3 regions of the Acetobacterium sp. MES1 genome follow, and region 1 is predicted to be linked to each of the others. Evidence: predicted binding sites of a transcription regulator. Region 1 holds the regulator's gene; each other region holds the start of a gene.

Region 1 (4,292 bases):
CCCTGACATCCTCCTTTACCAGCGAAAAGCGTCTTCAGGGACTGAATACACAGCTTCCGGATAACCTGATTCCGCTGATTAATCCGCTGGGGGAAGAAAACAGCATCATGCGCCATACCCTCATTGGCCATCAGCTGGAAGTGATTTCACTAAACTATAATCGTAAAAACCCGGCGGGCTGTTTTTTTGAATTGTCCAATACCTATCGCAAAAACACCAAGCCAGGAGAATTACCGGTTGAAGCCAAAAAACTGGCCATCAGTTCCTATGGCAGCGGGGATTATTTTGAATTAAAAGGGGTTGTTGAGCTCTTGCTTGAGCATTTTGGAATTTACTATCCGGAGTTTGTTGCTGGCGGATCGGACTTCCTTCATCCCGGACGAAAAGCAGAAATTTTTGCCAATGGGACCAAACTCGGGGAAATCGGCGAGATTCATCCGATGGTTGTCAAGCATTATGAACTGCCGAAACGGTGTTATGTTTGTCAGTTATCGTTTGATGAACTTTTTGAATGTGCCAGCCTGGATAATAAATTTACTGATCTGCCAAAATTCCCGGCTTCTAATCGCGATTTGGCTATTTTACTCAAAGCTGAAATTCCGGCGGCAGCGATTGCGGCAATTATCCGTAAAAACAGCGGCGAAATCCTTGAAAGCATTGAATTGTTTGACGTCTATACCGGAGCTCAAATTCCGGCCGGTTATAAGAGTCTGGCCTATGCCTTAAACTTCCGTCATCACGAACGAACCCTCACTGACAATGATATTAATCCGGTTATCGACCAGATTCTCGGTGAATTGAAACAGGCATTTGATGCCCAACTCCGTGAGTAAGTATTGAAACGATCATGAATCTGATTTGTGAACATATTGTCGGGCTTCAGCAATTAAAAGGGGTCGGTCGACAGAAAACGATCCGCTTGCTGGAGTTGATCACCGCTCCTCAGCAGCTTTGTTTCCGGGAGTTGGTTGAAATCGGCCAGACTTTTGGGATGATTTCCAGCCAGATCAGCAAGGCCGAAATCGCAGCTGCTGAGGACTGTGCCCAGACGCTGGCCGAACAATGCGGTCAGCTGGGAATCTCTTGCTGCTCGTATTGGGATGAAGCGTTTCCGGATAGTCTGAAATTTTCGGATCATCCGGTGTTGATTTTTTATCAGGGCGACTTGAGTATTTTAACACATTCCAAACGGGCGGCAGTGATTGGCAGCCGCCAACCTTCCGCCTTGGGGGCAGATTTTGCTTTTCAAGCAGGTAAGTTACTGGCCGAAAACAATTTTGTGGTAGTCAGTGGCCTGGCGATCGGTTCTGATTCTTATGGGCACCAGGGTTGTTTGGATGCCGGTGGGAAGACGGTGGCCTTTCTGCCTTCTGGTTTAGCTCCGGTTTATCCCAGCACCAATCAGCAGTTGGCAGATAAAATCTGTGGCATGGGGGGCTGTCTGGTATCCGAATACCCCCATCATGAAACCCTTCTGCCATATAAGTTCGTAGAGCGGGATCGTCTTCAGAGTGCGTCCAGTCAGTTTGTGATTGTTTCCAATTTTACGCCGGGGAGCGGTACCATTTATACCCTGGATTACGCCAGAAAATACCAGAAAGCGATTTATTCCATTCCGGTTATCCATAGCGAATCACGGGCTGGTTTTAAGCATCTTGAGATAAAACAGATTGACTACCGAATTTTAAGCAATACAGAACTGGCTGATGTCATTGAGCAGTATTAATTGATAAATCAATTGTAATTTTCTTGTTTATTACCTATAATAGAATATAACAAAGAAGAACCTTTTTATCACTTTTGAGAACTAAATTTATTTCACAGGAGGAAAAAATGCCTGAACAAACAATCATGGAATTACGCATACTCGATACCGAATTTAATCTAAAGGCCAAGGGAAACGAAGAGCATATTAAGCACGTTTCTGACTACGTCAATACCGAATTGGAACGGGTCAAGGCTGCGAATCCCTTCACAAACCATATTCGGATTGCGATTTTAGGCTGTATGAATATTACCGAGCGGCTTTTCAACGCAGAGGAAGAAGTTCGGAGCAGTGAAGAAGTAAAAGCCAAAGAAGTCGGCGAGGTGAAACAAGTTAAAGCTGAACTCAAGAAACTCAGCGATTTGCTGGCCGAAGAACAGGCAAAATATCAAGCACTGGCTGAAGAGAAAGACTTATTGCAAAAAGAACTGGATGAAAAAAATGATCTGTTGGCCCAATACCGGGAACACTTACGACAAGGAAAAATTGAAAGTGAAACCAGCCGCAAAACAATCCTGGATCTCCAGAATCAGTTGTTTGAAAGCCAGATCGAATTGGTCAAAGCCAACAAAAATCATATCGAAAAAGATGTCTTTAAAAGCATTGAAGACAAAATGAAACTGGACTAACGGAAAATAAAAAAAAGATGTTTGCACATCTTTTTTTATTGCTCTAAAATTTGCGGATCAGACCGGTTACCTTGCCAAGAATTTTGATATCCTGGGCATTGCAGAAAATCGGATCCATGGTTTTATTTTCCGGTTGCAGCCGGATTTTATTGGGCTCGTCGTAAAAAATGCGTTTGACCGTGGCTTCGTTATCTTCAAGCAAAAGCGCTACAACAATGTCATTATTTCGGGCCGTCTCCTGCTTTCGGACGATGATTTTATCACCATCGAGAATCCCGGCTTCAATCATGCTAGTCCCCTTGACTATAAGAATAAAGGCGTCATCGGATCCGGTAAAATCGAGCGGCAGCGGGAAAATATCAGTAATGTTTTCAATTGCCAGAATTGGAGCACCGGCAGTGACGCAGCCTAAAATTGGCAATGAGATAATTGTTTTTTCATCAAAGTGACTGGAAATGGTTTCATTGGGATCGTGGCGCAACACCTCAATAGCCCGGGTTTTGGTTGAATCCCGCCTGATATAACCCAACTCTTCCAGCTTTTTCAGGTAGGTGTGGGCAGTGGAAGTCGATTTCAGATTAACAGCGGCACAAATTTCCCGCACCGATGGGGGATAACGTTTATCGCGCATTTGAGTTTCGATGAATTTCAAGATATCTAATTGTTTGCTGTTTAAATCCTCGTACATGAGTTTTCCTCCAAAATAGTTATGCTTCATTATAGCATATCACCAGATTAAAGGCAAACGTAAGTTCTTAATTTTACCATTGTTGTCAATCATCGCTTTCAAACTGTGCCAACGGATTTTGGTTAAGGGTATCCCGGAGGATTTCTTCATTGACATGGGTATAGATCTGAGTGGTTGAAACATTCTGATGACCAAGAATTTCCTGAACCGAGCGCAAATCGGCATTGCCATAACGGAACATCAGGGTTGCAGCGGTGTGGCGGAGTTTGTGGACACTGATTTCATCGGTATTGAGACCGCAATTCGCCAGATGTTTCTTGACCAGGTGCTGAACCGCCCGATTGCTGATCGGGCCATTTTGCTGGCTGAGAAAGAGATAGGGGCAGTTGGATTCTGGGCGCACCGCCAGATAGCGATTGATGGCTTTTAAGCAGGCATGGTTTAAAAAGACGGTACGCTCTTTATTACCCTTACCAATGATGCGCAGGGCATCGTTTTTGATGTCGGAAATCTTTATTTGGGTCAGCTCGGAAAGACGCATCCCGCAATTGAGAAACAGGGTAATAATGGCAAAGTCCCTTTCTTTATGGCGACCGGTAATCCCTTTCAATAAATCCACGGCTTCGTCCCATTCCAGATAACGGGCATGACGGGCCGGGAGTTTGGGCATTTCCAGTTCAGTCACCGGGTTGGGCAGAAAGTACTTTTGCTTATTGCACAGATAATTAAAGAATGAACGTAAGGAAGAGACCTTGCGGCTTCGGGCCGCATCTGCATTTTGCCGTTCCTTACTGGAGTAGGAAAGAAAGGCATAGAGAATCCCCAGATTTACCGATTTTAAGACATCAATGTCGATATCATCGATGGGAATTGCATCAAAAGGCAGCGATTGGGGAACCATCGCAAAATAGCGTTTGAGGAAGCGGAAAAAAATAATCAGATCATAACGGTAAGCCTGGGCGGACTTTTCAGAATAACCTTTAATGGTTAAAACATAATTTAGGAATTCATCCAGCAGTGCATTATTGGGAATAATTTTATCAGTTAGATTGGTTGGGATGGTCATCAGAGTCTCCTAAAATTTTTGCCGGGGTTGGCTGGTAACAGCTGCAAAAAAGATGGCATAAGCTGAGATGGTATTTGCACAAGCACCGGCAGATTTTATTATAGCTTACCACACTTTAGCCATTTTGTCACGAAACTTACATTT
Region 2 (4,292 bases), on a different contig from region 1:
GCGTAGTTTTTGCCCAGTCGGAAGTGGTTTCGCTGGTGGCCCGGAAATATGATCGCCGGGATATTTTGGCCGGAATGCATTTATCAATGGCTAAACGGATCATCAAAATGATGAAAAAAGCCGAAAAGGGCGGGGATATCCTGATGACCGGTGGCGGCGCCCTGAATATTGGGGTCCACAAAGCCTTTGAAGAAGAAATGATGCGGGATGTTTATGTGGCCAGATATCCGCAGTTTAACGGTGCCATTGGGGCTGCCCTGATTGCCAGCGAGAGGGCCTGATGATGACCCTTGCATTACTGATTCCGGTGCTGGCTACAGCACTGTCGGTAGGGTTGGGCTGTGGTACCTGCTGTAGTCCGGCAGTTACGGTCTTCTTGTCCAGCTATATCATCACCCATGCTGGTGGGATGAAAAAATCGCTGCTTGAATTTTTAAGTTTTTTTATCGGAAAAATTACGGCAGTAGTGCTTTTATGCACACTGGCGGCGCTAGTTGGTAGTCAATTTATCGATGCCGCTGGCTATGTATTTGGGGTCAACCTGAGTTTGATTATGGAGCTGGCGATGGTTGCCCTGGGGATGGTGCTGATTGGCAAATGGCTGATCGATAATCGAAAAAACGCCCGATCAGCCATTAGCTGTTCTGGTTGTGCAGGGGGGGAAAAAGAGCGAAAGGAGGATAAAAAAGGTTTGATCCCGCTGTTTATGGCTGGATTTGCCTATGGAGCCTCCCCCTGCGCTCCGTTACTGCTGATGATGGGGGTAGCGGTTACCTTGCCGGTTGCCACCGCGGCTCTGGTTGGCGGCGTGTTTGCTGCTGCCAGTACCCTGACCCCGGTGCTGCTGATGGTGCTGCTGTCGGGGATCCTGTCAGCAAAAATCACCAAAGAAATCCCCCAACAGCTGCAGTGGTTTCGGCTCGGCAGTTACGTATTACTAACCTTGTTTTCGATCGGGGCAGTGTTCAATTTGTTTTAAGGAGGTTTTAAATGAAAATCAAAATTATCAAGCAGTTTGGTGCAGCTGTGGCCGCCTTGCTGATCGTCTATGGTACAGTGGCCACTACCTATCGCAGTTATGAACAGGTGATGGCTGCTCAGGTAGAAATTCCCCCGGCGATTGTTGTCAAAAATGCGGCCGCCGACAGCGATACCGAAAGTGTCGTCACAACCGTTGCTGCCAATACCACGACTACGGAAGCGGCAACCACTGAAACCGTTACTGAAATGGTGCCGGAAACAACGACGGATACAACGACTATGGCAGTTACTGCTGAAACAACGACACCGATTGTGGTAGCTGTCACTGAACCCGTCGAAACACCGGCAATTGTTGAAGCCGCGCCCGTCGTGGCTGAACCGGTAGTCACCGAACCGGAACCGGATGTTCCCAGTTTAAGTGAATATCTCTCACAATTCCGCTGCGGCGGATGCGGCAAAAATTGCTCGTTGCTTAATCCCCGTTGTGGCGTGGGTAATCAGAAGGCGCAGCAGACTGAAGCTGAATATTATGCAACCTATAGCTAAAAAAGAGGTTGTGATAATAATGATGGAAAATAACTCAGACCATCAAGAAGAATAACACCATGTTATCGATCGTCACAAGATCCGTGCCTACACGGATCTTGTTTTTTTGGATTGTTTGCAATAAATTGCTGGTAGAGTAATTAATAATTTAGGCATTGACAAAGCACGGTAGGGGGTATAGAATAGTCATAGAACATATGTACTAATTTTATCGAGGTGGGTTAAAAAGGTGGGTCATGGAACGGATTATTTTACACTCTGATATCAACAGCTTTTATGCCAATGTGGAATGTCTCTATCATCCGGAGATTAGGGACTTTCCGGTGGCGGTCGGTGGCAATCCGGAAAAACGTCATGGGATTATTCTGGCGAAGAACCAGAAAGCAAAGGTTGCTGGGGTTAAAACCGGCGAGGCCCTGTGGCAGGCCCGGGAGAAATGTCCTGGGCTTTTGGTGATGCCCCCAAATTATCAATTGTATTTACGTTTTTCCCGGCTGGCCCGAAAAATCTATAACCGTTATTCCGATCAGGTGGAGCCTTTTGGTCTCGATGAAGCTTGGCTTGATGTCACGGCCAGTTCCCGGATTCACGGCAGTGGCCGAACCATTGCCGAAAAAATCAGCCAGGCCATTCAGGAGGAACTGGGTATCACCGTTTCGATTGGCGTTTCCTGGAACAAAATCTTTGCCAAATTTGGTTCGGATTATCGGAAACCCGATGCCATCACGGTGATCACCCGGGATAATTTCAAAAAAATTGTCTGGTCCCAGGAAATTGGGGATCTGCTCTATGTGGGGTCAGCCACGAAAAAGAAACTGATGAAATATGGTATCTATACCATTGGACAATTGGCGCAAACATCCCCAGATTTTCTGGTGCTCCAGTTTGGTAAGATGGGGATGGTGTTGTGGCGCTTTGCCAATGGCCTTGATGACAGCCCGGTAAAAGCCTTTGACGAGCATTATAACGGTAACGAACGGATTCTCAAAAGCATTGGCAACAGCATCACTACCCCCCGGGATTTAAAAGACCTGAAGGATGTCAAGCTGATCCTCTATATGCTGACTGAAAGTGTGGCGATGCGGTTGCGGGAAACCGGCTGCTATTGTTTAACAGTAGCGATTCATGTCCGTAACAAAGAACTTCACAGCTTCACCCGGCAAACAAAGCTAGCAAAACCCTCGGATCTGACCCGGGAAATAGCTGAAGCCGCCATTGCCTTGTTTGAAAAGAATTATGATTTCAGTTCGGATATTCGCTCCCTGGGGGTGCGGGTCACTGATCTGGTACCGGATTCAACCCCGATTCAGTTGGATGTTTTTGGCAATGAAGCGTTGCGGATGCGTCAGGCCCAGCTCGATGATACCGTTGATGATTTACGCAAGCGCTTTGGGAATCTGGTTCTGCGTCGGGCGGTTACCATTGGTGATTCGATGAGCGGCCTGGATCCCAAAAAAGATCATGTTATCCATCCAATTGGATACTTTTAAAGGAGAATTAAGAAAATGGCAATAAAAAAATTTGTCCAGGTGATTGCAAAGTTTGAAGAAGATGGCAGAATCATCCCCCTCCAGGTTTTGTGGGAGGACGGTCGGGTTTTTTCTATTGACCGGGTTCTGGATATGCGCCCGGGGGTCTCCCTGAAGGTGGGCGGGCAGGGTATTCGCTACACCTGCCGGATCCAGAATAAGGAAGTCTGTCTCTATTATGAAGAACCCAAATGGTTTGTCGAAAGTAAAGAAAGATAAGGAAAAAAGCCGAGTGCCAAAAATAGACCAGGAAAAACGGATCCTTGCCGTGATGCTCAAAATCTATTGCCGCAAAAAACATCGATCACACGATCTCTGTGCGGAGTGCCAGACCCTGTTAAGTTATGCCTTGAACCGATTGGATCATTGCCGCTATGGCGAAAACAAGGGTTTTTGCAATCACTGTCCAAGCCCCTGCTATAATAAAGAGAATCAGCTAAAAATTCGCAAGATCATGGCTTTTAGTGGCCCGCGGCTGATTTTTCATCACCCCATTATGGTTATCAGACATCTGCTGTCGTAGTGCGACAGCAGATTTTTTTACGTCAGTTTTGCGGTATAGTCATGGCCCAGAAATCCTGGAGGGCTTTTTTAAGCTCGGGCTCATTCCGGATCTGGCGATGGGGAAACCACTCCTGTGGAAATAACTGACGATAGCTAGGGCTACTGAAGCGCTGATCAATCAGAACGATCACGCCTCGGTCGGTTTCGGTTCGAATCACCCGTCCGGCAGCCTGGAGAACCTTGTTCATGCCAGGATAGAGGTAGGAATATTGATAGCCGGTGTGGTTTTTTTTATTGAAATAATCCCGGATGATATCACGTTCAAAACAGATCTGGGGCAGACCGACTCCGACAATAATGGCGCCGATCAGGCCCTCGTGCTTTAAGTCCACGCCTTCGGAAAAGATCCCGCCCAGCACCGCAAAGCCCAACATCCCGGTCGGGGCAGCCCCGGGTGCCGGTCGGAACTGACCCAGGAACAGCTCCCGGTCTTCCTCGTTCATTTCCGGAGCCTGCCGGATGGTGACGACCTCCGGGTAGCTGGCGCTAAAAATTTCAAACACCGCATTCATATATTTATAAGATGGAAAATAGACGATGTAGTTGCCTGGCTGCTGATCCCGTACCGTTTTGATGCAACGGACAATGGTGGAGTAGGTTTTTTCGCGATTGCGGAAGGTGGTTGAGATGGTATCGGCAATCAGTAGTTCTCGGTTTTTAACATCGAAGGGC
Region 3 (4,292 bases), on a different contig from region 1:
GCCAATGATGACTTCCCCGAGCCACTCAGCCCGGTAAAAACCACCAGCTGATCCCGGGGTATTTTTAAGTTAATGTTTTTTAAATTGTGCTCCTTGGCACCTTTTATTTCGATATATTTCATATTTATGTTTATTCTCTCCTTAATTATGCCGCATGAATTATTAAATGAAAAAACACCATTAAGTCATGGTCTGGTACATTCGTTGGCGGGTACTAGCCGATTCTGTAAATTAAAAAACAACTAAAATTTAGTTTCAGCCATCCCGCTATAACATCAGCTTAAGCTATCTTCGGTAATTTTTGAGATGATGAATTTCGTCCCGCAAATTGGCAGCCCGTTCAAATTCCAGGGCCTCGGCCGCCGTCAGCATTTCGACTTCGAGTTCTTTAATCTTCACATCAATATCCAGCGCTTCATCACCAATTGCATAGGTTGCCGGTTCCTCGGCCACCTTGGTCGCCTCGATAACAGCATGGATATCTTTTTTGACCGAACTGGGGGTAATACCATGGGCCTCATTGTAGGCGCTTTGGATACCCCGGCGGCGATTAGTTTCGCTGATAGCCCGATCCATCGAGGGTGTCATCTTGTCCGCATACATAATGACATGACCTTCCAGATTACGGGCCGCCCGGCCAACCGTTTGGATCAGCGACGTTTCTGAACGGAGGAATCCTTCTTTGTCAGCATCCAGAATCGCCACCAGACCAACTTCCGGCAAATCAAGACCCTCCCGCAGCAGGTTGATGCCCACCAGCACCTCAAAGGTACCCAGCCGTAAATCCCTTAGAATCTTCATCCGCTCGATGGTATCCACATCCGAATGCAGATAGTTCACCAGGACACCATTTTCTTTTAGGTAGTCGGTTAGATCTTCAGCCATTTTCTTTGTTAACGTGGTGACCAATACCCGATTGCCCCGACCGGTGGTTAGTTTGATTTCACCGAGCAGGTCATCGATCTGACCAGCAACCGGGCGAACCGTAATTTCCGGATCGATCAGACCGGTCGGTCGAATAATCAGCTCAACGGTATTCTGGCTGTGTTCTTTTTCGTATTTGCTGGGGGTTGCCGTAGTAAAGACAATCTGATTGATCTTGCTTTCGAATTCGGAAAAATTCAGCGGCCGGTTATCATAGGCTGAGGGTAGCCGGAAGCCATAGTCCACCAGGTTACTCTTACGGGCTTTATCCCCGGCATACATCCCGCCAATCTGGGGAATCGAGACATGGGACTCATCGGCAATCATCAGAAAATCTTTGGGAAAATAATCAATCAGGGTATAGGGTGGTGATCCTGGGGGCAGCCCGTTGATGTAGCGGGTATAATTCTCAATGCCGTTACAATAGCCCATTTCCCGGAGCATTTCAATGTCATAGTTGGTCCGTTGCAGAATCCGCTGGGCTTCCACCAGACGGTTGTTTTGGGTATATTCGTCATAGCGTTGGCGCAGTTCCTGTTGAATTCCAGCAATCGCCCGTTCCAGATTTTCCGGGGTGGTGGTGTGGTGAGACGCCGGGAAAATCGAGACATGGTTCAGCTCCCCATAAATCTCCCCGGTCAGGGTATCAATCTCAGTAATCCGTTCAATTTCATCCCCGAAAAATTCCAGCCGGATCGCCTTGTTTGACGAAGCCGAGGGAAATATTTCCAGAATATCGCCGCGCACCCGGAAATTGTTCCGCTCAAAAGCAATGTCGTTTCGGGTGAACTGAATATCCACCAGCTTACGGATAATCGTATCCCGATCTTTTTCCATCCCCGGACGGAGTGACAGCATCAAATTTTCATAATCAAAAGGACTTCCCAGTCCATAAATGCAGGACACACTGGCCACCACAATTACATCCCGACGTTCAAATAAAGCTGCCGTAGCAGAGTGACGTAATTTATCAATCTCGTCGTTGATGGACGAGTCTTTTTCGATAAACAGATCCGAATGCGGTACATAAGCTTCCGGTTGATAATAATCATAATAGCTGACAAAATACTCCACCGCATTATCCGGAAAAAAACTCCGAAACTCATTGGTCAACTGGGCCGCCAGGGTTTTATTATGAGCAATCACCAGGGTTGGCTTCTGAACCGCTTCAATTACCTTAGCCATAGTATAGGTTTTTCCGGAGCCAGTCACGCCCAGTAAGGTTTGATACTTTAACCCCGCCTTAATTCCGTTGGCAATTTTTTCGATGGCCGGTCCCTGATCACCCTTAGGTTCGTATTCCGAGACAACCTTAAATGCATGCTTCATATCTTTCATCAGCACCCTCCAATCAGTTTGATGAACATTCGTTCCATTATTCTATCACAGCTTTTTTTTAATGGCAAACAATAATCCTTATCATTTAATAAAATCTTAATTATTCCTCACCAATAGAAAAAGCATGCCGTTATGGCATGCTCATAAATTCTAATTGGTTCCACTGAGGACCTGCAAGGCTTTTTGCAGCTGGACATCTTCTTCGTCGGTGAAAAAGTTATTCTTCATAAAGTCAGTCGCTTCAATCACGATATTTGGCTCGAGACCTTTTTCGTGAATGTTGTTGCCGTTAGGGGTGAAATATTCGGAATTGGTCACCTTAAAGCCACCGCCATCAGTGAGACTGATGATTTCCTGAACAATCCCTTTTCCAAAGGTCTTGGTGCCGACCAGCTGGGCAGCGCCTGTATCCTGGAGAGCCCCAGCCAATATTTCAGCGGAACTGGCCGAGCCGCCATCAACCAGGACAACCATTGGCAGACTAAGCTGTTCTTCGCCATCTGAGGTATATTCGGTTTTATTGCCGTTTTTATCAACCGTATAAACGACCATGGTTTCGCCCAGAATCCGATCAGCGATTTCCACCGCTTCCTTTACGCCGCCGCCGGGGTTACTACGCAAATCAATCACCAAACCGGTAATATTTTGAGCCAACAGATCACTTAGCTGGGCTTCAAAATCATCAGCGGTTTTATCCGTAAATTCACTGATCTGGATATAGCCTTTATCGCCGATCACCCGGGATTCCACTGTTTTTGCTTCAATGGTTTTGCGTACCAATTGCATATCAATGACTTCTTCACCACGTAAGAGGGTGATATTAACGGTGGTATCAGCTGGCCCCTTTACCTTAGCCACTACCGCATCCGAACCGATCGTACTGACATCTTCACCATCCACCTTGATAATTTTATCGCCCGTTTTTATCCCGGCCTGATCAGCCGGTGTGCCTTTTTGCGGGGCAATTACATAGGTCACGCCCTGATCATCCTCTGTCACGACGACCCCAATGCCTTCATAGACGCCAGTGGCTGACTCCATATATTTCTTAAATTCTTCGGAGGTAAAATAACTGCTATAGGGATCACCCAGACTGTCAAACATGCCCTTGATGGCCCCATCAATTAAAGTGGTGTTATCAACATCCTTATAATACTCCAGACCAATCTGTTCTTTTAGCGCTAATAGTTTTTTTATCCCGGCGGCTGTTTCACTGCTGTCAACCGTCACAATCAACTTGTTGCCGATCAGATAATTGCCAGTTGTGGCCACTGTGAAGGTGATGATATTTGTGATGATCAGCACCACAATTACCACGATGAGCTTGGTTTTTTTTGACTTATTTTCCATTTTTTCACCTTATCCTAAATTTTATTATTATACAAATAAAACAGGAGAAAAGAATCATGATTCTTTTCTCCTGTTCTTTCGTTATAGTCTACAATGTTTCGCTTAAAAATATCCTAAAGGATCAACAAATGATCCGCCGGAAAGTACGCCGAAATGGAGATGGGCCCCGGTGGAATCCCCGGTGGAGCCAACGTAACCAACCACATCGCCTTTGTTGACAGTTTGGCCTGCTGATACTGCAAAACCACTCATATGCGCATACATAGCCTGGAGGCCGTTACCTAAATCAACAATAACACAATTTCCATAACCACCGTTCCAGCCAGCTGATAACACCGCACCGTTGCCCATAGCAAGGATCGGTGTTCCGGATGGGGCACCCATATCGACGCCATAGTGGGTCCGGTAATCACCCCAGATCGGGTGCAACCGGGTACCAAAGAAATCATCATCCGCGGATGGATAATAGCCCGGACACGGCCATTGATAGGTTCCGTTTGATGGGACAAAGGTCGTGCTGCCACCAGTGGTTGACCCGCCAGAAGCGGCTGCCTGGGCTGCCATCATTTCCCGAACCTGAGCTTCAATGCTCGCTGCGTTGGCTGCTTCAGCCGCCACAATTGCCTGATACTCAGCGACGATCGCCTGGTTTTGGGCCAGGAGACTGTCTTTCTGAGCTT

The links. The regulator LexA, encoded in region 1, represses DNA repair genes until DNA is damaged. The targets are predictions, from matches to a motif close to CNAACANNTGTTNG.
Region 2: a site for LexA is predicted at 1,718-1,731, ahead of dinB (DNA polymerase IV). Genes of this name have one in related genera too.
Region 3: a site for LexA is predicted at 2,285-2,298, ahead of uvrB (excinuclease ABC subunit UvrB). Genes of this name have one in related genera too.

The regions. Positions count from the first base shown of each region.
Region 1 covers NZ_MJUY01000002.1:68,598-72,889, forward strand. The annotation lists gene pheT (phenylalanine--tRNA ligase subunit beta) at 1-833, shown strand, start outside; gene BI182_RS00335 (DNA-processing protein DprA) at 848-1,726, shown strand; gene zapA (cell division protein ZapA) at 1,834-2,394, shown strand; gene lexA (transcriptional repressor LexA) at 2,438-3,082, opposite strand; gene BI182_RS00350 (tyrosine recombinase XerC) at 3,168-4,148, opposite strand.
Region 2 covers NZ_MJUY01000007.1:36,636-40,927, forward strand. The annotation lists gene BI182_RS02055 (acyl-CoA dehydratase activase) at 1-281, shown strand, start outside; gene BI182_RS02060 (urease accessory protein UreH domain-containing protein) at 281-979, shown strand; gene BI182_RS02065 (hypothetical protein) at 991-1,527, shown strand; gene dinB (DNA polymerase IV) at 1,764-3,017, shown strand; gene BI182_RS02075 (hypothetical protein) at 3,033-3,275, shown strand; gene BI182_RS02080 (nitrous oxide-stimulated promoter family protein) at 3,289-3,579, shown strand; gene BI182_RS02085 (ATP-dependent DNA helicase) at 3,602-4,292, opposite strand, start outside.
Region 3 covers NZ_MJUY01000047.1:44,830-49,121, forward strand. The annotation lists gene uvrA (excinuclease ABC subunit UvrA) at 1-122, opposite strand, end outside; gene uvrB (excinuclease ABC subunit UvrB) at 286-2,262, opposite strand; gene BI182_RS12465 (S41 family peptidase) at 2,413-3,612, opposite strand; gene BI182_RS12470 (murein hydrolase activator EnvC family protein) at 3,715-4,292, opposite strand, start outside.